DNA from 3 places in the Sphingomonas sp. UYEF23 genome. Region 2 is predicted to be linked to each of the others. Evidence: predicted binding sites of a transcription regulator. Region 2 holds the regulator's gene; each other region holds the start of a gene.

Region 1 (7,091 bases), on a different contig from region 2:
CGCGCACGCTGTGGCGCTCGGTCCCGCGCTTCCACCATTCGCCCAGGATCCGCTCGGGGCCATCGGCGCGTACCACGCGGTGCGCCATGCCGCGCCAGGTGAAGCGCTTGGGCGGCTGGTCGGGGAGTTCCGCCAGCACATGGTCGAGCAATTCGGGGCGGTGCAGCAGTCGCACCGGGCGTGGCCAGCGCGAGTCCCACGGGTGGAGCGCGACCGAGCGATCGAGCTGGCGGACATCGTCGGGCTTGAGCTTTGCCGCCGCGCGCGCCGGCGGATCGAGCGGCGGCGCGGCGGCGATCGAGCGTTCGGGCACGTCGCTCTCGACCGGGATCGTGCGCCACAGCGCGTGGCTGCCGATGCGGTTGGCGAGCGTGTCGATCAGCGGCGCGAGGTCGGGCGCCTGGTCCTCGAGCGTCTCGGCGAACGCCTCGGCGCCGAGCGAATCGGCACGGCGGACGTGGAGCGCGAGCGCATCGATGCCGTAGCCCGGCGCGATCTCCTCGATCCGCCGCAGCGTCAGCCGCAGCAGATGCGCGCCGTCGCGCGTCGGGCGGGCGAGGCCGATGCGGAGGCGCTGCGGCACGCCGTCGATCCGGTCGGCGACGAGCTCGACCGCGCGCGCGCCGAGCCCGGCCTGGCCGAGTGCGGTGACGAGCCGCGGCATCAGCTGGCCGAGCCAATGTTCGATCGCCTCGGCGGTGGCGATCGGTTCGGCGAAGCGCTGCACCACGCCGATCGGCTCGGGCACGGGCACGGGGTCGAGCGGTTCGGGGAGCCGCCCGGTCGCCTGGTCGAGCCGCGCGACGAGCGCGCCGCCGAAACGCCGCGCGAGCGGCGCGCGCGGGAGCGCGGCGAGCTGGCCGATCGTCTCGATGCCGAGCCGCTTGAGCAGCTCGATCGCGCGGCTGTCGAGCCGGAGCGCGCGGGTGGGCAGGGGGGCGAGCGCGTCGATATGGGCGGCGGGCGGGCAGATCAAAACGCCGTCATCCCCGCGAAAGCGGGGATCCCGCTTCTTCTCCACCGCCGAAGAAGAATCGGGGCCCCCGCTTTCGCGGGAGTGACGGGGGGTAGGGGCAGGCGAGACCGCAAACCGCGCGAGCGCCCACGCCGCGCCCGGCGTATCCGCCACCGCGACGCGCGCGGTGAAGCCGAGCCGCGCGAGGATGCGCACGATCCGCCGCGCCATCGCCGCCTCGCCGCCGAACAGATGCGCGACGCCGCTGATATCGAGGAACAGCCCGTCCTCGCCCGACGGCATCACCACTGGGCACCAGCGCCGCGCGGCAAGCGTCGCAAGGCGCAGCAAAGCGGCGCGGTCGCCGTCGGGATCGGCCGGGCGGATGTCGAGTTCGGGCACCAGCGCGCGCGCCTGCGTCACCGCCATGCCCGGCACGAGCCCGAGCGCACGCGCGGCAGGGCAGGCGGCGGCGATGACGAGCTGGTTGCCGGATTGGAGCGAGGTAATGCGGGGCGGCGGGGGCGATTCTGCCACACTGTCTTGCGTCACCCCGGCCTTGGGCCGGGGTCCACCCGTTACCGCACCCTGCCGCCCGAGTGGAGGCGTGGACCCCGGCACAAGGCCGGGGTGACGGAGGGGGGGGCACGGGGCAGGCGCTGGTGCTTGTCCTTCCCCTTCCCCCCCTGGAAGAGCGTCAGCTGAGCAGCGCCCCGCGCATTTCAGGCCATGCCGGGGGCATGGTCGATCGGGCGCTGGGACGGGGGTGGAAGAAACGTGCGGCACCCCTTTACTCCCCTCCCTGGAAGGGAGGGGTAGGGGGTGGGTCGGCCTAGGGCGGGCGTTGCCCTCGCCGCGGGCCGACCCACCCCCAGCCCCTCCCTTCCAGGGAGGGGAGGCAGAAGAAGCCACCCGCGCATCGCGCAGCGGAGCGCGACCCTCGTCGGGCGGCATCGCCTTGAAGGGATGCGGCGCAGCTTCGCTCACGCGTCCCGCGCTGCGATGGCGCGCGTTCGCGTCGAGTTCCCCGCTCCGTGCCCAGCGCGCGCCAGGCCGCCAGCCGCCACCGCGCGGCACCGAGCACGCCACCGCCTGCTCGCGCGCGACGGCCTCGGCGAGGCCCTGCGGATCTACGCTGGCGCCCTCAAGCGGCGCGGCTGAGCGCTCGGCCTGCGCCAGCCGTTCGATCGACCAGTCGGGCAGGTAGAGCGAGGCGACCCGTTTCATCGCATGCCTCCATCATCCAATCGGCGGATTCGCCGCCGCGTTGGCGGACCAGCTCCACCTGCCATCGCGCCCGCCCGACGCCCGCATCGCCGACCGGCAGCGGTGCCGAGGGCGCCGAGGCGATTCGCCAGCGCGTCATCGCCGCCGAGGGCACGGCGAGCGGATTGCCACCCTCCCGCGCATGGCGTTTCATCAGCAAAGCGATCGTCTTCCCGCCCTCGGCGGCAAGCTGCAGCCGCCGCGTATTGGGCATCGCCGCGCGCTTGACCTCGCCGACCACCGCGCCGAGCCCGCGATGCCGCAGGCCCTCCTCCATCAGCGCGAGCAGCTCGGCATCGTCGCCCGCCTCGGCATAGATCAGCCGCCCCGGCGCGAGCCCCGCCTGGTAGAGCCCCGGTGCGAACAGGTCGCGCCGCCGCACCACCCACAGCACCGGCCCCCAGGCGCGCGCCGCGATCCCTGCCATGAACAAGGTCGCCGCCGCATCGTCCGACGGGGCAGGACTCGCCGCGGAAATCTCGTGGAGCGAATCGAGTCGCAGCCCGCCCGGCGCGAGCCGTTCGTCGATCGGCGCGATCCCGAAAGGCAGCACCGGGCGCCGACGCAGCCCGTCGCTTTCCACCTTCTTGAGGCTTTCGCGAAGCTCGGCGATGATGGCAGGACAGGACACGGGCACGACTCACTTGAAGCATCGTTCCTATTTTGTTCTCTTTGTCGCTGCAGAGTCAAGCTGGTCCGTCATCCCCGCGCGACGGGTCGTCGCATTCCGTGACAAACGCCCCCTCGCCAAGCGCGTTGAAATTTTATAACAAGGCTCGAAGAACGATTCCGCCTGTCGGTCACAAGCCAGGCACGCGTTGTGGAGAGTATATGGCGACCGACCGAGTCCCCGATCATTTGAAGCCCAATCTTGCGCCATTGTCGCTGTACGTGCCCGAACCCAAGTTCCGGCCGGGCGATGCGGTCGATTTCACGCAGGTGCCGATCCCGCCCGCGGGCAAGGCGCGTCGCCCCGATCCGGCGGATGCGGCCGATACGTTCATCGATCTCGCGTTCGATCTGGTGCGCGTGCTCGACGACGAAGGCCAGGCGGTCGGCCCGTGGAATCCGCGGCTGTCGCCCGACACGCTGCGCGCGATGCTGCGCAGCATGGCGTTGGTCCGCGCGTTCGACGAGCGCATGTTTCGCGCGCAGCGCCAAGGCAAGACGAGCTTCTACATGAAGTGCACCGGCGAGGAGGCGGTCTCGGTCGCCGCCGCGCATGCGCTCGATTATGAAGACATGTGCTTCCCGTCGTACCGCCAGCAAGGCCTGCTGATCGCGCGCGGCTGGTCGATGGTCGACATGATGAACCAGATCTATTCGAACACCGCCGACCGGCTGCAGGGCAAGCAGCTGCCGATCATGTATTCGGTGAAGGAAGCCGGCTTCTTCTCGATCTCGGGCAACCTCACCACGCAATATCCGCAAGCCGTCGGCTGGGCGATGGCGAGCGCCGCCAAGGGCGACACGCGGATCGCGGCGACCTGGTGCGGCGACGGATCGACCGCCGAGGGCGATTTCCACTCGGCTTGCACCTTCGCCAGCGTCTACCGCGCGCCGGTGATCTTCAACGTCGTCAACAATCAGTGGGCGATCTCTAGCTTCTCGGGGTTCGCCGGTGCCGAATCGACGACCTTCGCGGCGCGCGCGGTTGGCTATGGCATCGCGGGCCTGCGAGTCGACGGCAACGACGCGCTCGCGGTCTATGCCGCAACCTTGTGGGCGGCCGAGCGGGCGCGGACCAACCAGGGGCCAACGCTGATCGAGCATTTCACCTATCGCGCCGAAGGGCATTCGACCTCGGACGATCCCGGCCAGTATCGCTCGGCGGGCGAGCCGACCGCGTGGCCGCTCGGCGATCCGATCAAGCGCCTCAAGGACCATCTCATCGCGCTCGGCGAATGGGACGAGGAGCGGCATGCGGCGCAGGACAAGGAATTGGCCGAGCAGGTCAAGGCCGCGCAGAAGCAGGCCGAGACCAACGGCGTGCTCGGCCACGGCCTGCACCAGCCGCTCGATACGCTGTTCGACGGCGTGTTCGAGGAAATGCCGTGGCATTTGCGCGAACAACAGGCGCAGATGATCGCCGAGGAAACCGCGAGCGGCCGGCCATGGGCGCACAAGTGATGGGTAGCGTTCAACCCTTCGGCGTCACCCTCGCGAGCGCGAGGGTCCCGCTTCTTTTTCTGGCGACGGGGCCAGGCAGCGGGATCCCCGCTTTCGCGAGGATGACGGAGTATGCATCGTGAGCGATTCTGAAACAGCGGTCGAAACCGAAATCGAAACCCCGACCTCGACTCGCATGAACATGATCCAGGCGATCAACTCCGCCATGGACGTGATGATGGGCCGCGACCCCGACGTGATCGTGATGGGCGAGGACGTCGGCTATTTCGGCGGCGTGTTCCGCGCGACCGCTGGCTTGCAGTCGAAATACGGCAAGACCCGCGTGTTCGACACGCCGATCAGCGAATGCGGCATCATCGGCGTCGCGGTCGGGATGGGCGCCTACGGCCTGCGTCCCGTCCCCGAAATCCAGTTCGCCGATTACATCTACCCCGCGCTCGACCAGTTGGTCAGCGAGGCGGCGCGGCTGCGCTATCGCTCGGCGGGCGAATTCACCGCGCCGATCACGGTGCGCTCGCCGTTCGGCGGCGGCATCTTCGGCGGGCAGACGCACAGCCAAAGTCCCGAGGGCATCTTCACGCACATTTCGGGCGTGAAGACCGTGATCCCCTCGACCCCGTACGACGCCAAGGGCCTGTTGATCGCCGCGATCGAGGACAATGATCCAACGATCTTCTTCGAGCCCAAGCGCATTTATAACGGCCCGTTCGACGGCCATTGGGACAAGCCGACGCAGAACTGGTCGCAGCATCCCGCGGGCGAGGTGCCGACCGGATACTACAAGATCGAGCTCGGCAAGGCGAAGGTCGTGCGCCCCGGCGAGGCGCTGACCGTGCTCGTCTACGGCACGATGGTGCATGTCGCGCTCGCGGTGATGGAAGAGGCCGGCGTCGACGCCGAGGTGATCGACCTGCGCACGCTCGTACCGCTCGACATCGAGACGATCGAGGCGTCGGTCAAGAAGACCGGGCGCTGCATGATCGTGCACGAGGCGACGCGCACCTCGGGCTTCGGCGCCGAATTGTCGGCGCTGGTGCAGGAGCGCTGCTTCTACCATCTCGAAGCCCCGATCGAACGCGTGACGGGCTTCGATACGCCGTATCCGCACAGCCTCGAATGGGCATATTTCCCGGGCCCCGTCCGCATCGGCGAGGCGCTCAAGAAGATCATGAAGGACGCATAATGGCGCGTTTTACGTTCAAGTTGCCCGACATTGGCGAGGGCATTTCCGAGGCCGAGATCGTGGCATGGCACGTCGCGGTCGGGGACCGGATCGAAGAGGACCAGCAGGTCGCCGACATGATGACCGACAAGGCGACGGTCGAGATGGAATCGCCGGTGTCGGGCGTGGTGGTCGAACTTGCGGGCGAGGTCGGCGACCAGGTGTCGATCGGCGCTGCGCTGGTGGTGATCGAGACCGATGCCGCAGACGTTGGTGCTGAGGAAGCGCCCGCGTTGCGCGATGACGCGCCGGTCGAGCTGAAGGCCGCGCCTGCGTTGGCCGAGCAGGTCGAGGTCGCGCAGCAATATGAAGCCGAGAACCCCGGCGTGGAGGAAGCGCAACCTGCTCCCCGCCCGCTTGCGGGAGGGGCCGGGGGAGGGCAGGACGCCCCCGCCAGCGCTCCGCCCGTGGCTGCGTCCCCGCCCGCCAGCGGGAGGGGAGCAGAAAGGGCGCTTGCCTCCCCTGCGGTCCGCGCGCGCGCGGCCGATCTCGGCATCGACCTTACCCAGGTAAAGACCGAGTCCGACCGCGTCCGCCACAGCGATCTCGACGCCTTCCTCCGCTACGGCCAGGGCCAGGGCTATCACGCCCCCCACGCCAGCAACGCACGCCCGGACGAACCGATCAAGGTCATCGGCATGCGTCGCCGTATCGCCGAGAACATGGCGGCGTCGAAGCGCGCGATCCCGCATTTCACCTATGTCGACGAAATCGACGTCACTGCCCTTGAGGCGATGCGCGCCGATCTCAACGGCGCGCGCGGCAACCGCCCCAAGCTGACGATGCTGCCGTTGATGATCGCCGCGATCTGCAAGACGATCCCCGCCTTCCCGATGATAAACGCGCGCTATGACGACGAAGCCGGCGTGGTGACGCGTCACGGTGCAGTGCACCTCGGCATGGCGACGCAGACCGATGCGGGCCTCACCGTCCCCGTCATCCGCGACGCGCAGGACCGCAACGTGTGGCAGCTCGCCAGCGAAATCCTCCGCCTTGCCGAAGCCGCGCGCGCCAACAAGCTCACGCCGCAGGAAATGGGCGGCGGCACGCTGACCGTTACCTCGCTCGGCCCGCTCGGCGGAATCGCGACGACGCCAGTGATCAACCGTCCCGAAGTCGCGATCATCGGGCCGAACAAGATCGTCGAGCGGCCGGTCTTCGTCGGAGATGAGATCGTCCGCGCCAAGCTGATGAACCTGTCGATCAGCTGCGATCACCGCGTCGTCGATGGCTGGGATGCGGCCAGCTTCGTCCAGGCGCTCAAGCGCTATCTCGAAACGCCCGTCTTGCTCTTCGCCGACTAGCCGCGCAGCGCCGATCGTCTCCGAAGCAGCGCCTTCGGAGCGAGCCGGTTCGCCAAGGCGCCGTCTCGACTCGGCAAGAGCGCCTCACCACCTTGCGGAAGCGGCGCGGCGTCGCCGTGCAAATTGACCGCGACCGTCGCCGGGCCAAACTGTTTGGCGTGGTCGCGCACCTCGGCGAAGCATTCTGGCAAGGTCGCATGGCGCAGTCCGTGCG
Region 2 (7,091 bases):
CGAGCCGGCAAGCCGGACGGTCGAGGTCGACGCGTTCTGCTCGTGATCGGCATGGAGGATGAAGATGCGGTCCATCGCCTTTTCGACGACGGGGTTCACGACATACTCTTCGGCCGGAACGCCGAAGGTCATCTGCAGGAAGTTGCCGGTGTAGCTGAGATTGTTCTTCGGCGACATGAACGGCTGGCCGATCGAATATTTGTACGCCATCGCGGCGATCGTCGGCATCTTGGCGATGAGGCGATGGCTCGCGATCATGCGCTGCTGCGGATCGGTGATGTCGGCCGAATCCTGGTAGAAGGCCGAGAGCGCGCCGACGACGCCGCACATGATCGCCATCGGATGCGCGTCGCGACGGAAGCCGCGATAGAAGGTCGCGAGCTGCTCGTGGAGCATCGTGTGGCGGCTGATCGTGTAGCTGAATTTGTCGAGCTCGTCCTTAGTCGGCAGCTCGCCGTTCAGGAGGAGATGGCAGACCTCCATGAAGTTCGACTTCTCGGCGAGCTGGCCGATCGGATAGCCGCGGTGGAGCAGCACGCCCTCGTCGCCATCGATGTAAGTGATCGCCGAGTCGCACGATGCGGTCGACGTGAAGCCCGGGTCGTAGGTGAACATGCCCGTTTGCGCATAGAGCTTGCGGATATCGATCACATCGGGACCGACGCTGCCCGACAGGACCTTGAGATCGAGGTCCTTGCCTGCGGCGTTCAGCTTGACGGAGTCAGTCATCGTGGTCCTTTCGAAATCTTAAGCGGCCATCTGGTCGGCGATACGCCCCAGGCTCTCGTCGCGCCCGAGCAGATCGAGCACGTCGAAGATTCCGGGCGAGGTCTTGCGTCCGGTCAGTGCGGCGCGCAGCGGCTGCGCGACTTGACCCAACTTGACCCCTGCATCCTCGGCGACCTGCCGGACCGCAGCTTCGAGCGTCTCCGTATCCCAGCTTTCGGTCGCGTCAAGCGCGACGTGCAGTCGGGCGAGTAAAGCGCGTGCATCTGGGCTTAACAGCGCGGTCGCTTCGGCGTGCATTTCCACCGGTCGGACGTGGAAAAGGAACGCTGTTCCCGCGGCCAGCTCGTTGAGGTTGGCGGCGCGCGGCTTGAGCGATGCCATACTGCGACGAAGTATGTCTGCCTGAGCGTCCGTCGGTTCGAAGCCGAGCTGCGGCGTGATGAGCGCGGCAAGGCGCGCATCATCCGCCTGGCGGATATATTGACCGTTTAGGTTCTCGAGCTTCTTGAGATCGAACCGCGATGGTGATTTGCCGACGCCGTCGAGATCGAACCATTCGATTGCCTGGTCGCGGCTGATGAGTTCGTCATCGCCATGCCCCCAACCGAGACGCAGCAGATAGTTATCGAGCGCCTCGGGCAGCACGCCCAATTCATCGCGATAATATTCGACGCCGACCGCGCCGTGGCGCTTCGACAGCTTGGCGCCGTCCGAGCCGTGGATCAGCGGGATGTGCGCATAGACCGGGTCGGGCCAGCCACCCTCGATCGCCTGCATCGCGCGGATGATGGGCAATTGGCGGAAGGCGTTGTTGAGATGATCGTCGCCGCGAATCACGTGCGTCACGCCCATGTCGTGATCGTCGACCACCACCGCGAGCATATAGGTCGGCGTGCCGTCCGAGCGGAGCAGGACGAGATCGTCGAGCTCGGCATTCTGCACGGTGACCGATCCCTGGACCTTGTCCTCGATCGTCGTCGCGCCATCGAGCGGGGCCTTGAGCCGGACGACGAACGGGCGGGTCTCGGCGCTGGTGTCGGCGTCGCGATACGGGCTGCGCACGCGCAGCGGCTTCTTCGCGGCATCGGCCTCGGCGCGCATCGCGGCGAGTTCGTCCTGCGTCAGATAGCAGCGATAGGCATGGCCATGCTCGACCATCGTGTGCGCAACCTGCGCGTGGCGGTCGGCGCGCTGCGATTGATAGACTTCGGTGCCGTCCCAATCGAGCTCGAGCCAGCGCAGCGAGGTGAGGATCGCGTCGATCGCCGGCTGGGTCGAGCGCGCGCGATCGGTATCCTCGATCCGCAACAGGAACTCGCCGCCGTGATGCCGCGCGTACAGCCAGTTGAACAAGGCGGTGCGCGCCCCGCCAATGTGCAGGAAACCGGTCGGCGACGGCGCGAACCGCGTGACGACCTTGATGTCGGATGCGCCGGCGGCGGGGGCCGCGGCGGGGTCAGATATTGCGCTCAATCGCGCATGCTCCCAGACTAGAGATTGGATGGCCGGATCAGCCTTGAGCGCCTCTAGCACGCACCTTCCTGCGCTTCAAATCGGCGTGCCGCGGGGGTGGTTTGGCGTCGGCGATCGACTCGAGAGCTGGCTCGAGGCCGAGCGCGATCAATTGCCGCTGTGGTTGCCGGTGGCGCTCGGCGCGGGGATCGCGCTGTGGTTCGTGCTGCCCGATCCGGCGGCATGGGAAGCGGCTGGTCTGGTCGCGATCGCGGTGGCGCTCGCCGGGGTCGCGCTGACGCGGCATGGGCGTGCGGCGCGGGTCGTCGCGGTTGGCGGGTTTGCGGTTGCGATTGGGCTCGGTCTGATCTGGTGGCGCGCCGAGCGCGTGGCGCACGTGGTGCTCGCAGAACCGACGATCGCAACCTTCACTGCACGAGTCGAGCGGATCGAGCCGCTTGCGGCGCGCGACGTGGTGCGGTTGCGGCTGGCCCCGCTGCACGTGCTGGCGGTGCCCGCGACGCGCGGGCCGGTTCGGCCGTTGCCGACGTTGCCAGCGCATATTCGCGTCAATCTCGTCGATGCCGACGTTCCCGTGGGACTGGTGCCGGGGGCGACGCTGCGGCTCTCGGCGCGGCTGATGCCGCCGCCGCCGCCCGGCGTGCCCGGCGCCTATGACTATGCGCGGACCGCCTGGTTCGACGCGATCGGCGCGACCGGGCGTGGCTTTGCGCCGATCACGATCCTCGCTGGCGGTGGGACAGGCGGCGTCGGCCTGCGGCAGCGGCTGTCGCAGCACATCCAAGCGAGCGCTGGCGGGGGCGGGGTGGGGGGCATCGCCGCATCGCTCGCGACGGGGGATCAAGGCGGGATCCCGCTCGCCGACAATGAGGCGATGCGCCGATCCGGGCTCGCGCATTTGCTCTCGGTGAGCGGTCTGCATATCACCGCGGCGGTCGGCGCGGTGATGCTGCTGGTCGCGCGCTTGCTCGCGCTCAGCCCGTGGATCGCGCTGAAGACGCGCGTTCCGTTGATCGCGGCGGGCGCGGGGGCGCTCGCGGCGATCGGCTACACGCTGCTGACCGGGGCCGAGGTGCCGACGATCCGCTCGTGCGTCGCGGCGTTGCTCGTGCTGGTCGCTTTGGCGCTGGGCCGGCAGGCGCTGACGCTGCGGCTGGTCGCGGCGGGGGCGATCGTGGTGCTGTTGCTATATCCCGAGGCGCTCGCCGGACCAAGTTTTCAGCTGTCGTTCGCGGCGGTCGCGGCGATCGTCTCGCTCAACGAGCATCCGCAGTTGCGCGTGTGGTTCGGGCCGCGCGAGCAGACGCGACTGGCGCGGATCGCGCGGGAACTGGCGTCGCTGCTGCTGACCGGGATCGTCGTCGAGCTCGCTTTGCTGCCGATCGCGCTGTTCCACTTCCACAAAGCCGGGATTTACGGCGCGGTCGCCAATATCGTCGCGATCCCGCTGACGACGTTCGTGACGATGCCGTGCGAGGCGCTGGCGTTGCTGTTCGATACGGTGGGGGCGGGGCTGCCGTTCTGGTGGCTGACGGCGCGCTCGCTCGATCTGCTGTTGTGGATTGCGCACGTAACTGCGGCGGTGCCGGGCTCGGTCGCGCCGCTGCCGGCGATGCCGGGCGCCGCTTACGCGCTGATGGTGGTAGGCGGATTGTGGATCGGCCTGTGGCGCACGCGCTGGCGGCGGCTGGGGGCGCTGCCGCTTGGGATCGGCTTGGCATGGGCGCTGCTGACCCCGGCGCCCGATCTGATCGTTACCGGAGACGGTCGGCATGTCGCGATCCGGACCTCGGCGGGCGACGTCGCTTTGCTGCGCGACCGGACCGGGGACTACACCGCCGACATGCTTGCCGAGAATGGCGGGATCGCTGCGCTCCCGGTATTGATGTCCGAGCAGCACGAGGCGCGCTGCAGCCGCGACCTCTGCCTGATGACGCGGACCGTGGCGGGACGACAGTGGCGCATCCTGGCGACGCGCAGCGCGTATCATGTCCCGACGCTCGACCTCGTCGCGGCGTGTGCCGGCGCCGACATCGTGATCAGCGAGCGGCGCTTGCCGCGCCATTGCGTTCCGCAGTGGCTGCGGCTCGACCGCGAGACGCTGGCGCAAACCGGCGGCGTTGCGATCGCTTTGGCATCGCATTCGGTGCGGACCGTTCGCCATCCGGGCGACCGGCATCCGTGGATCGCGGCGCCGGAGGGCGACGCTGGTCGGCGGCGGTGGGTTGGCCGGATGCGTTGGCGCGCTCGATTGTCGGGGAGGGCTGGGGCAGCAGTAACGGACGGGAAACGATAGGGCGGGGTGGCCTTGCGGCTTTCCCCCAAATACCGGAAGATCCTCGGGACGTTCCCGCATCTCGGAGCCTGCACGCCGTGGCTGACCAACCGATCAAAGGGCCCGCATCGTACTTTCCATCGATCGAGAAGACCTATGGCCGTCCGATCGCAGAGTGGCAGGCGCTGGTGCGCGAGCGTTTGCCGGAAAAACACATGGCGCTCGTCACCATGCTGAAAACCGAGCATGGCATGGGCCACGGCCATGCCAACGCGATCGTCGCTCACACCCTTGCCGAGCACAAAGACTGAGCCGCTCGATCGCTCGCCGCGCGACCATCAAGCGCGACGGTCGATCACGCCGACCGTGGCTCAGTCGTACCGGCGCAACAGCCCGGCGAGCTTGCCCTGCACGCGCACTTGGGCTGGGGCATAACGCTGCGGATCGTAGGCACGGTTGGCCGGATCGAGCCGCACCATCGCACCTTCGCGGCGGAAGAATTTGAGCGTCGCCTCGCTCTCTTCGATCAAAGCCACGACGATCTCGCCGTCGCGCGCGACATCCTGGCGCTTGATCAGCGCATAGTCGCCATCGAGAATGCCCGCCTCGACCATCGAATCGCCCGACACCTCGAGCGCATAATGCTCGCCATTGCCGAGCAACGCCGCGGGAACCGAGAGCATCGACGCGCCCTCGAACGCCTCGATCGGGACGCCTGCCGCAATCCGGCCGTGCAGTGGAATTTCGATCACGTCGTTGGCAGGCTGTGGTGCTGCACGCGAAGCGGCGGCGGGGGCCGCCTTGGTCGGGGTCTTGATCCCGCGCTCGGGCATCTTGAGCACTTCGAGCGCCCGCGCGCGGTTGGGCAGGCGGCGGATGAACTGGCGTTCCTCGAGCGCGCTGATCAAGCGATGGACGCCCGACTTCGACTTGAGGTCGAGCGCTTCCTTCATTTCCTCGAAGGACGGCGATACCCCGGTCTCGTCGAGCCGGTCGTTGATGAAGCAGATCAACTCATGCTGCTTGCGGGTAAGCATCGCGCGGCCCTTTCGTCGGAACAGACGACGAACCTATACGGAACGAAAAATCGTCCGTCAAGCGATGCTGTCACCGTCCGGCGCAGATATCCTGCGAGTCGCTGGTCGCACTTCCCGCGATGCCGCGGAGCTTTTCGATACATGCGTCATGGTCAATGTTGGTGCCCTGCAGCCCCCCGCGAAACGCGCTGGCCAGCGCGAGCCCGACATTGTGGAAGGGTGCGCCGATCCGGCGATCGACGCGCCGCGGCGGCGGGGTGCCGTAATCGGGCGTCGGGGCGGGCGGCGGGGTGCCGATCGCGCTGACCGGGAGCGCGAGCGCGGCGCTATGGCCTGCCGAAATCAGCGTGTGGAAGTGCGTGCGCACCGCTTCGGTTGCGTTCACGAGCAGCCGCCCGATCTGGGCGTCATCCGCGTCGGCCGCGGCGCCGGCGTGGGGTGCGCCATGGTCCAGCCGCCGGATTCGTGGGGGCGAATATGGCGGTGCTGGAGGACGATCGGCGCATGATGACGCGGGTCGGCGAGGATGCGGGCGAACGTCGCCATGACGCTCACGCGCGAACGCTCGAGCACTTGCAGCAAGCTGCGACCGTCCGACCATCGCAGCCCGGTGATCCTGTCGAGCGCGGTATTATGCCGTGATTGTTCGAGGATGCCGGCGAGGTCGGCCGTGACGCTCGAAACGGTGTTCCCGCTGACATAAAGGATTCGCCGCATGCCCTTGTGTCCTTCTCGTGAGGGCCGGGGCTAGGGGGGTGTCGGCAGCCTGTCGTTGCGGTGGATCATGTATCGGTATCGTATCCTGAATCAGGTGCGCACTGTCGCTGACGATCGTCCCGTGGTCGGCGTCGTGCAGGCCCCGGTGCAACTCGAAAGCCACAGCCAGCCGACAAAGCAGACGTGGCGGCACACCTGTCATAATCGCGTCACAATCCCGACCTAGCCGCGCGGTCGGGGTCACACCGCACCACGCAGGAGCGCGGACGCGTCGCCGCGCAGGACAACAAGTCCGCTGCGGCGAACGGTGTGGGCAGCCTATTTCATCTATTGGGGGAACATCATGTCCAAGTCACACGCCGCCAAGGCGCTCCTTCTGCTCGGCACCGCGTTCGGCGCGATTGCCAGCATCGGTTCGGCCAGCGCCCAGGACGCCGCTGCGCCCGTCGCCGCTGTCGAGGCCGCGCCAGAGAGCGACAGCCTCGGCGACATCGTCGTCACCGCGCAGCGTCGCAGCGAAAATCTGCAGAAGGTGCCCGTGTCGGTCGGCGTGCTGTCGGGTGCCGATCTGCGGACCTACACTTCGGGCGGCAGCGACACGCTGCTCGAACTCGCCAACCGCGTGCCCGGCCTCTACGCCGAGACGACGACCGGCAAGATCTTCCCGCGCTTCTACATCCGCGGTCTCGGCAACATCGATTTCTACCTCGGCGCATCGCAGCCGGTGTCGATCATCCAGGACGAGGTCGTGCTCGAGCATGTCGTGCTCAAGTCGAACCCGGTCTATGACGTCAACCAGATCGAAGTGCTGCGCGGGCCGCAGGGCACGCTGTTCGGCCGCAACACCACCGCCGGCATCA
Region 3 (7,091 bases), on a different contig from region 2:
GGAACGGCTCGGGCGCTGCGGCGACCACCGTCCGATCCGGGCCGCACTCGCGCAGCAACTGCCGATCGATCGACGTCAGGCGTTCCTGCTCGACCTCGGCGCTCAGCGCGCGCTCGATTTCGCGATGGCTCCGCGGCCCAAGATCGAGCCCGACGAGTTCGGCGGCGCGCTCACGAATGCCGTGCGTGAGATAGTCGGGCGCGATGACCAGATCGCGACCGCGGTCATCCTTTCCCCGGACGATGATGTGGGTGTGCGGATGGCCGGTGTTGAAATGGTCGACCGCAACCCAGTCTAGCCGCGTGCCGAGATCGGCTTCCATGCGCGCCATCAGCCGCCGGGTGAGCGGTTGCAGGTCGTCATATTCAGCGCCGTCCTCGGCCGAGACGATGAAGCGGAATTGGTGCCGATCGCCGTCGGCGCGTCCGTGGAACGCCTTGGCGTCGGTCGCCTCCTCGGCTGGCCCGTAGATCCGGCCGGGTTCGCCTTCCCGAGTAACGCCATCGCGCTGAATATAGCGCAGGTGCGCGCGTGCCGCCGCATACCCCTTGCCGCCGAGCTTGACGATCCGGGTCTTGACCACGACGCGGCGCGCACGAACCGCCGCTTGGACATCACGCCGGGCGAGCACAGCCCCATACCCCGCGCCGCGACCAATCCGTGCACTACCGCTGGCCGAGCCTGTGCGTCTTCCGCCAAGCGGGCCGCCGCGTGCCAGCGTCGCGGCGGCGAGCACCTGATGGAGATAGCGGCGCCCCCCCTTCCCGCCGCCTGCCCGCATGCGACCCAGATGTGGTACGAAGTCGTCGTCGTCGGCCACCTAACCTACTCCGTCCGGGTGATCTTTCGAGATGGTGCCGCAGTTCGGACCCCGATGAAATTGGCGCCACCGAAACCCGCGGAAATCCGCCGTTTCCGAGGCAGATGGCGCCATGTCTCGCAACATGGCGCCATGCGCCCGCTCAAAAAACGATGTGCAGACAATAGTTTATGGCGAAGATCCGGAGGATGGCGCCATGCTTTATCTTGCCTTACGCGCCCTCCCCTACCTTCCCGCTCACCGCTCGATCACCTCTGACAACTGTTTCGCTCTTTGCCTCAGAACGGGGGATCAAGAGCACGACGCAAGCGGGAACGAAGCCTGACCGACCCCGCTCCCGCTCGCACTTTGTCATCGCGCCGCGATATAGGCTTCCTGCGCATCCCGCACGCTCTCGAACCGCCGCAATCCACTAATCCGATCGACTTCGCCCTCGCCATCCACGATCGCTACCGCTACGAACCAATGCGCGTCCAGACAGCCGATAATCGCCACCCGATCGCGCTCCTCGCCCTCGTCATCCAGGCCCTCAAACCGGCCCAACCACCGCTCTCCACTGCGCGCTTCCCAGTGAAAATCGGCGCTTTCCGCCTCGATGAAATGCCGCGCCAGTGTCTCCACGCCGCCGCTTCCGAACTCGATTTCCAGCCCCGACATCAGCGCTGGGAAGATGTCGTTCGAGCCTGCGATCACGCTGTCCATGGTCATCAGAACCTCCGCTTGCTGTGTGCCTTCTTGAGTGAAGGACAGCCCTCCGACGGCGGGTGCCGGCGCGTCTGTCAGGGCCACCGGAGCGCAAGCGGAGGTGCCGCGCAGCGGCGGCGGAGGAACCGATTTTGTTGCGCTGCTACACACAGACTCGGCTGCGCAGCAGCCACCATTTCGCAGCAAAATTGGAGGGGCCGCCGGCCTTGAGAGACGTGCCGGCGCCCGCCATACTCGCTCGATCCGAGACGAGCCCTCCACAGATGTTGCGACGGGTAGCCGTGCCGCGTGTGCCCCGAGGCGTGCCGGCGCCGCCGCCTTCCAAAGCGGAAGACCGGCCATCGATACTGCGCAAAAAGGCCCCCGCGCCGATGCGACGCGGGGGCAATGCGGTTCAGTCGGCCGGGTTCCAGATGATGGCGTAGGTGTCGTCATCGTCCTGGCCGGCGGCGCGCCCGAGATTGGCGTAGAGGCGGCGCGGACCGAATTCCGGAGCGGCGAGGCTGAGCGACACATAGTCGTTGCCCGAACTCTCGCTGCGACGGATCCAGCCGGCCCCGACCTCGGCGCCGCCCGCCATCACGCGGTAGTCGGGCTGGACGTCGTTGGCCTTGCGGCCGTTGGGCAGGATCTCGACGTCGGTGCGGATCGAGAGGGTGCGGAGCTGGCCTTTGAAGCCGTTTCCGTCGCGGGTGACATAACCGATTGCGGGCATTTCAAGTCTCCTTCGAGTGTCGCCCCGAACCGTTTCCGGGCGATGGGCGGACCTGAGGGCCGGACCAGGCGGCCCGTGCGCACCGGCACGGCCGCAGCGGAGCGGAGGACCGGAGCCGAAGGCGTATTTGAGAGCGCAAGCGGGCGCGAGGAGCCCGTGGCACACGGGCGGGGAAATACGCCGGAGGCGATGGTTTCGCAGGGGGCGCGGCCGGCCCAGGTCATGCGCCCGAGGAGCCGGAACGGGGCGCGCGCACGCCGCAGGAGAGCGTCGACCGCACGATCGGCTATGCCCCGATCCGCAAGACAAGGACGCTCTGCCCGCCTGATCACCGCGCCGCCAGCGATCGCAATGGGTGGAAGGACGCGGCAGACCGTAGCGCGGATGGGGCCGGTACGCGGCGGCCCGGCGATCCTTTGTCGCGGTGTCCGGCTGCCGCGTGACCGCGCAAACGCACCCAAATCCGCGGACCGCGCCGCCGTATCCATCCTGTGCAGCCTGCCGTTTCATCCTGCGAACCAGCGTAATTCGGGCTCACCGGGAGCGCGTCGCCAGCAGCCCCTGCACCGACCACCGCGAAAACCGCATTGAAATATGTTCTTCTTTCGTTCTACGTTACCCGCATGTCGAGACTCGCCACCCAGCCCGCTGCAACTGACCTCCGTTCGGCGATTCTCTCGGCGCCCGGTTGGGCCAGAGTGGGGATCACGATGCCCGACGCGCGGATGCGCGAGCGCGCGGCGGACGCGCTGGCGCAGTCGATCCTCGAACAGCTGTTCGAGCAGGACCGCACCGCCCATGCCGACCAGTTCAACCTGCCGCTTTAACGGATGTATTCGATCGGTGGGCCGCGACGAAACGCACAGTCAACCGCTTGATGCTGCATGGTCGGCGCAACGCAATTCGCGCACCACGTACTCGAACAGGTCAAAGAAGCGGCGTTCCAGTTCGCCCTCGGACATCGCGAAGGCGTCGCGCGCGCGCGCAAGATCGAGGGCTCGCGCGGCCGAAAGCCCGTCTTCGCGAAAGCGCGGGGCGAGGTCATGGGCGATCGCGAGATCGCCAGCGTTGCGCATGGCATAGTCGACCACCCAGAAGCGATGGATCAGCCGTTCGCGCGGGCTTAGCGCGTCATCGCCCTGTGCGCAGCGCTTTTCGATCACCGCATGCGCCGTGTCGATCAGCCAGGTTTCGTGGTCGCGGTGATCGATCTCTTTCCCCATGCGGCCATCCTTAAGCCCGCTGGGCGGAACTGATCCAGTGATTCGCGGGCGCACCATGCACTAGAAAAATCCCCGCGCCGAGCGCCGGAGGCGCGAGGCGCGGGGCGAATTTCGACCCTCTGTGGAAAAGCGGGACGGCGGCACCGCCGCCGTCCCAACAGATCACGCGGCGACCGCCTGCGCACCGCTATCGGTGTCGGGGTCCGGCCCTGCGGACGCGCCGTCCGGTTCGGCAGGCAGGTCTGCGGGGCGCGCCGCTTCGACCAAAGCATGCGCCCTGACCGTGCCGACGCCGCCACGCGCGGTGTAGGCGGAGGGCGGGAAGGTCATCCAGCGTGGCACCCAATGCTCGCGCCGGGTACGGCCCCCCGCCCCTGCCAGATGGTCGACGACGATCTGGCGCAGCGTCTTGGCCTTCTCGCCCGCATTGGCGTCGGCGACCCTCGGCCCGGCCACCTCGGCGACGAGCGACAGCAGCACGTCGCGGTCGCGGATCAGGTCGAGCAAGGCCGGATCGGCCTGCCAACAGCGCTCCATCCGCACGCCCAGATGCAGCCCGACCGCCTCGACTGCGGCACTGCCTGCCGCCAGACTTTCGCCCATCACGACCGCGATCACGTCGAACACGGCGGCGTCGGGCAGCTCGAGCAAGCGTAAGAAGACAGCAGAGAGCCGATCTCCCGCGGCATCGTAAGGATAGGGACTGCCACCAATCACGGTCGGGTCATCGGGTGAAAAACCGAGCAGATCGAGCACGGCCCGGCGGCGTGCGTCGAACGCGGCCTCGCTCGTGCTGTTCTCGACGCTTTCGGCAATGGCGTCGTTGCGCGCCGATTGGGGTTCGGCACGGACGCTCCACAAATGCGATCCGCGAATGGCGTGCGCCACCATCAAGCGCAACGCGACATGGGGCGCGCCGGTCAGCGCGGCGCGAACGGCGGCGTGGCGATGCAGGTCGATATAGGTCTGCATCGAGGCCGTGAGTTCGGGGCGCGGCGGCGTCTTGGACTGGCTGATGCTTTCGCCCCGTGCGATCCGCGCGGCCTCCTTGCGGCTGATATAGCCTTCGTGGAACACCACTTCGCCGCTGGCGCGGACATCGACATAGATACGCCCGCCCTTGCGCTTGGGGGCCTTGTCATACTCCCACGACGCGAATTGCTCGGTCGCGGGCACGATCACGACATCGTCCCAGCCCGCTTCCAGATACGCCACGCGCCGCGCCGCGATTTCGGCAGTCTGCGCGGCCCAGAAAGCGTCATTATCCGCGAAATAGCGGTCTTCGCCGAACAGGTCGGCGACGACCCCGCCCGCATAGCTTTCGACATCGAACAGCGCGCGAGAGACCGCGATCGACTGCCCGCCGAACAGCCACGCCTTCAATTGATGGCCAGCAGGGGCGCGCTGCTCGGGATCATCAACGAACGCCAGCCACGCCTTTTGCTGGCTCTTGCTGGCGAGCGTGAGGTGGCGGACGGTGGTACGGTCGATCTCGCCGCGCGCGAAGAGCGCGCGGATCCGTGGCAGCAGATTGCCGAGCGCAAGCGTGCGGCGCACCGCCAGATCGGGCAAGCCAAAGGTCGTGGCGATATCTTCGATGCTGCGCCCTTCGCGCACCAGCCGCGTGAAGGTCGCCCATTGGGTGACCTCGTCGGGATCGAGCCGCGCGAGATTTTCGATCAGCGAAGCCTCGATCGCGGCGGCGTCATCGCCGTCCTCAAGGATCGCGCACGGCACCGGTTCGGCGGTGCCGGTTTCCTCCGCGACGGCGCGCGCGGCATGGTACCGCCGCAGGCCGGCGACGACGCCGTGTGCGTCGCTGTCGCCTTCGGGGCGGACCAGCACGCTTTGCAGGATGCCGTATTTGCGCACCGAGGGTAGCAGGTCCGACACGTCGGGGGCCTTTTTGCCATAGCGCATATTGGTCTTGCTCGGGCTGAGTTTGTCGAGCGCAAGCATTGCGAGTTTCATCGGTCTTCTCCTCTTACCACGCCGGTTCTCCGAGCAGGGCGGGACCGGCCGAGAAGCGGCGGGAACGCGCCGCGCGTCTGCCGCCCGGTCAGCGATCGGGCGGAAGGGCTTCAGAATCTTGGGGTGCGATCCGCGCGGATTGGATGCGGCGCAGGATGGTTTCGGTGATCGGGATCGAGCCAGTCGCGCGCGCGGCGGCGGCCCATTTCGACAGCGGCAGGCGACTGGCAAAGCTCAGGTCGCGCTCGATGCCGAGCCCGAACGGCAGCGTGATCCGCGCCAGTTCGGACAGGCTGAACCAGCCAAGTTCGGGACAGCCGAAGCCGAGATCGGCAAGGCCGAACAGCGCGTCGCCGTCCTCGGCCAGCTCGGTCGCGAGCCATGTTGCCGGGCCTGCCGGATTGAACAGTTTGACGAGCGGCGCGGGGTCGTGGCCGGGCCCGTCGGCGCGGGCATGATTGGCGCGGAGCGCCAGGCGCAGATCGGGGGTGAGCAAGTCCATCGCGGGTTCTCCTCGGGTTCGGGCGTGATCAGGCGGCGTCGACCAGATCGGGGATGAGCGGCAGCGCGTCGCTGTGCGCCACGCGGTGGCGAGCGAGCAGCCAGTCGGCGGCCTTGCTGGCGGCGCTGGCGGCGCGGAAGATCGCGCGCGCATCACCGCGCAGCACGTCGAGCCAGCTGGCGAGATAGTCGGCGTGGCGAACGGTCGGCACGATCCCCAAGGCGGCGCACAAGAAGGCCGAACCAAGTTCGGCGACGAGTTCCTCGCGGGCATAGCCCTCGGAACCGAACGCGTTTTTGAGGTCGCGCGCGAGCCGGGTCTGATGGCCGGTCGCGTGGGTCAGTTCGTGCAGGGCGGTGCGATAGAAATTGATCGAATCGAAGAAGGCCGATTGCGGCGGCACCACGACGAGGTCGGGACCCGGCGCGTAGAACGCACAGGTGCCGCCGATCCGGAAGGCGATACGGCTGGCGGCGATGACCTCTTCGGCAAGCGGCACGGCGCATGCGTCGGGCAAGGGCGCGGGATCGGCGGCAAGCCCGTCGCGGAGTCCCTCGCACTGTGCGACGTTGAAGACGGTAAAGCGCTTGAGAAAGGCAACCTGCCGGGCATCTTCCCCGCGCTCGACCGCTCGCACTTTCTCCACTTCGGGCGTGAAGCGGTCGGCATAGACGACTGTGGTGCCGCGTTCGCCCTTGCGGACGCAACCGCCCGCACCCTGCGCCTGTTTGAAGGTCAGCCAGCTTTGCGAGGGGTACCCGCGCTCGATAACGCATCCCCACAGGATCAGAACGTTGATCCCCGAATAGGGCCGCGCGGTCACCGCGTTGCGCGGCATGCCGGGCGCGGTCGCACCGTCTGATTTCCACGGCTGAACCCATGGAAAGCGCCCGGCTTCCAGCTCGGCGACGATCCGATTGGTCACTTCGCTGTAGAGATCGGCACGCGGATGGACGGGCGCGGGCGCGACCTCGGCCGCGCGGTCTTTGCCCTCTCCACGTGCGCGACGCGGGTTGCTTGCAGACATGGCTCACCTCCAGCGCCACCCAAAACCCATGTGACCGCCCCGATGGCGGGGGGTGGGCGGCGAGAGCGACTGGAGAGGGCCGTCTCGAGCGGCGGCGGCACCTGCCAAGGCCGCAATGCAATGGAGGA

The links. The regulator LexA, encoded in region 2, represses DNA repair genes until DNA is damaged. The targets are predictions, from matches to a motif close to GTTCCNCNCTTGTTCT.
Region 1: the regulator LexA is predicted to act here: its motif matches at 2,876-2,891, upstream of ABIB28_RS11360 (ImuA family protein).
Region 3: the regulator LexA is predicted to act here: its motif matches at 2,837-2,852, upstream of ABIB28_RS15230 (DUF6771 family protein).

Annotation. Positions count from the first base shown of each region.
Region 1 covers NZ_JBEPNG010000005.1:147,106-154,196, forward strand. Annotated here, with positions in the region: gene ABIB28_RS11355 (Y-family DNA polymerase) at 1-1,507, opposite strand, end outside; gene ABIB28_RS11360 (ImuA family protein) at 2,100-2,804, opposite strand; gene ABIB28_RS11365 (thiamine pyrophosphate-dependent enzyme) at 3,053-4,351, shown strand; gene ABIB28_RS11370 (alpha-ketoacid dehydrogenase subunit beta) at 4,527-5,534, shown strand; gene ABIB28_RS11375 (dihydrolipoamide acetyltransferase family protein) at 5,534-6,877, shown strand; gene ABIB28_RS11380 (hypothetical protein) at 6,874-7,091, opposite strand, start outside.
Region 2 covers NZ_JBEPNG010000008.1:63,345-70,435, forward strand. Annotated here, with positions in the region: gene ABIB28_RS14580 (citrate synthase) at 1-729, opposite strand, end outside; gene gltX (glutamate--tRNA ligase) at 748-2,202, opposite strand; gene ABIB28_RS14590 (ComEC/Rec2 family competence protein) at 2,231-4,498, shown strand; gene ABIB28_RS14595 (DUF4287 domain-containing protein) at 4,576-4,788, shown strand; gene lexA (transcriptional repressor LexA) at 4,849-5,514, opposite strand; gene ABIB28_RS14605 (hypothetical protein) at 5,585-5,899, opposite strand; gene ABIB28_RS14610 (BLUF domain-containing protein) at 5,896-6,231, opposite strand; gene ABIB28_RS14615 (TonB-dependent receptor) at 6,575-7,091, shown strand, end outside.
Region 3 covers NZ_JBEPNG010000009.1:3,170-10,260, reverse strand. Annotated here, with positions in the region: gene rlxS (relaxase/mobilization nuclease RlxS) at 1-820, opposite strand, end outside; gene ABIB28_RS15240 (hypothetical protein) at 1,172-1,528, opposite strand; gene ABIB28_RS15235 (DUF736 domain-containing protein) at 1,920-2,240, opposite strand; gene ABIB28_RS15230 (DUF6771 family protein) at 2,864-3,067, shown strand; gene ABIB28_RS15225 (hypothetical protein) at 3,107-3,517, opposite strand; gene ABIB28_RS15220 (ParB/RepB/Spo0J family partition protein) at 3,626-5,434, opposite strand; gene ABIB28_RS15215 (DUF2958 domain-containing protein) at 5,523-5,936, opposite strand; gene ABIB28_RS15210 (ArdC family protein) at 5,965-6,963, opposite strand.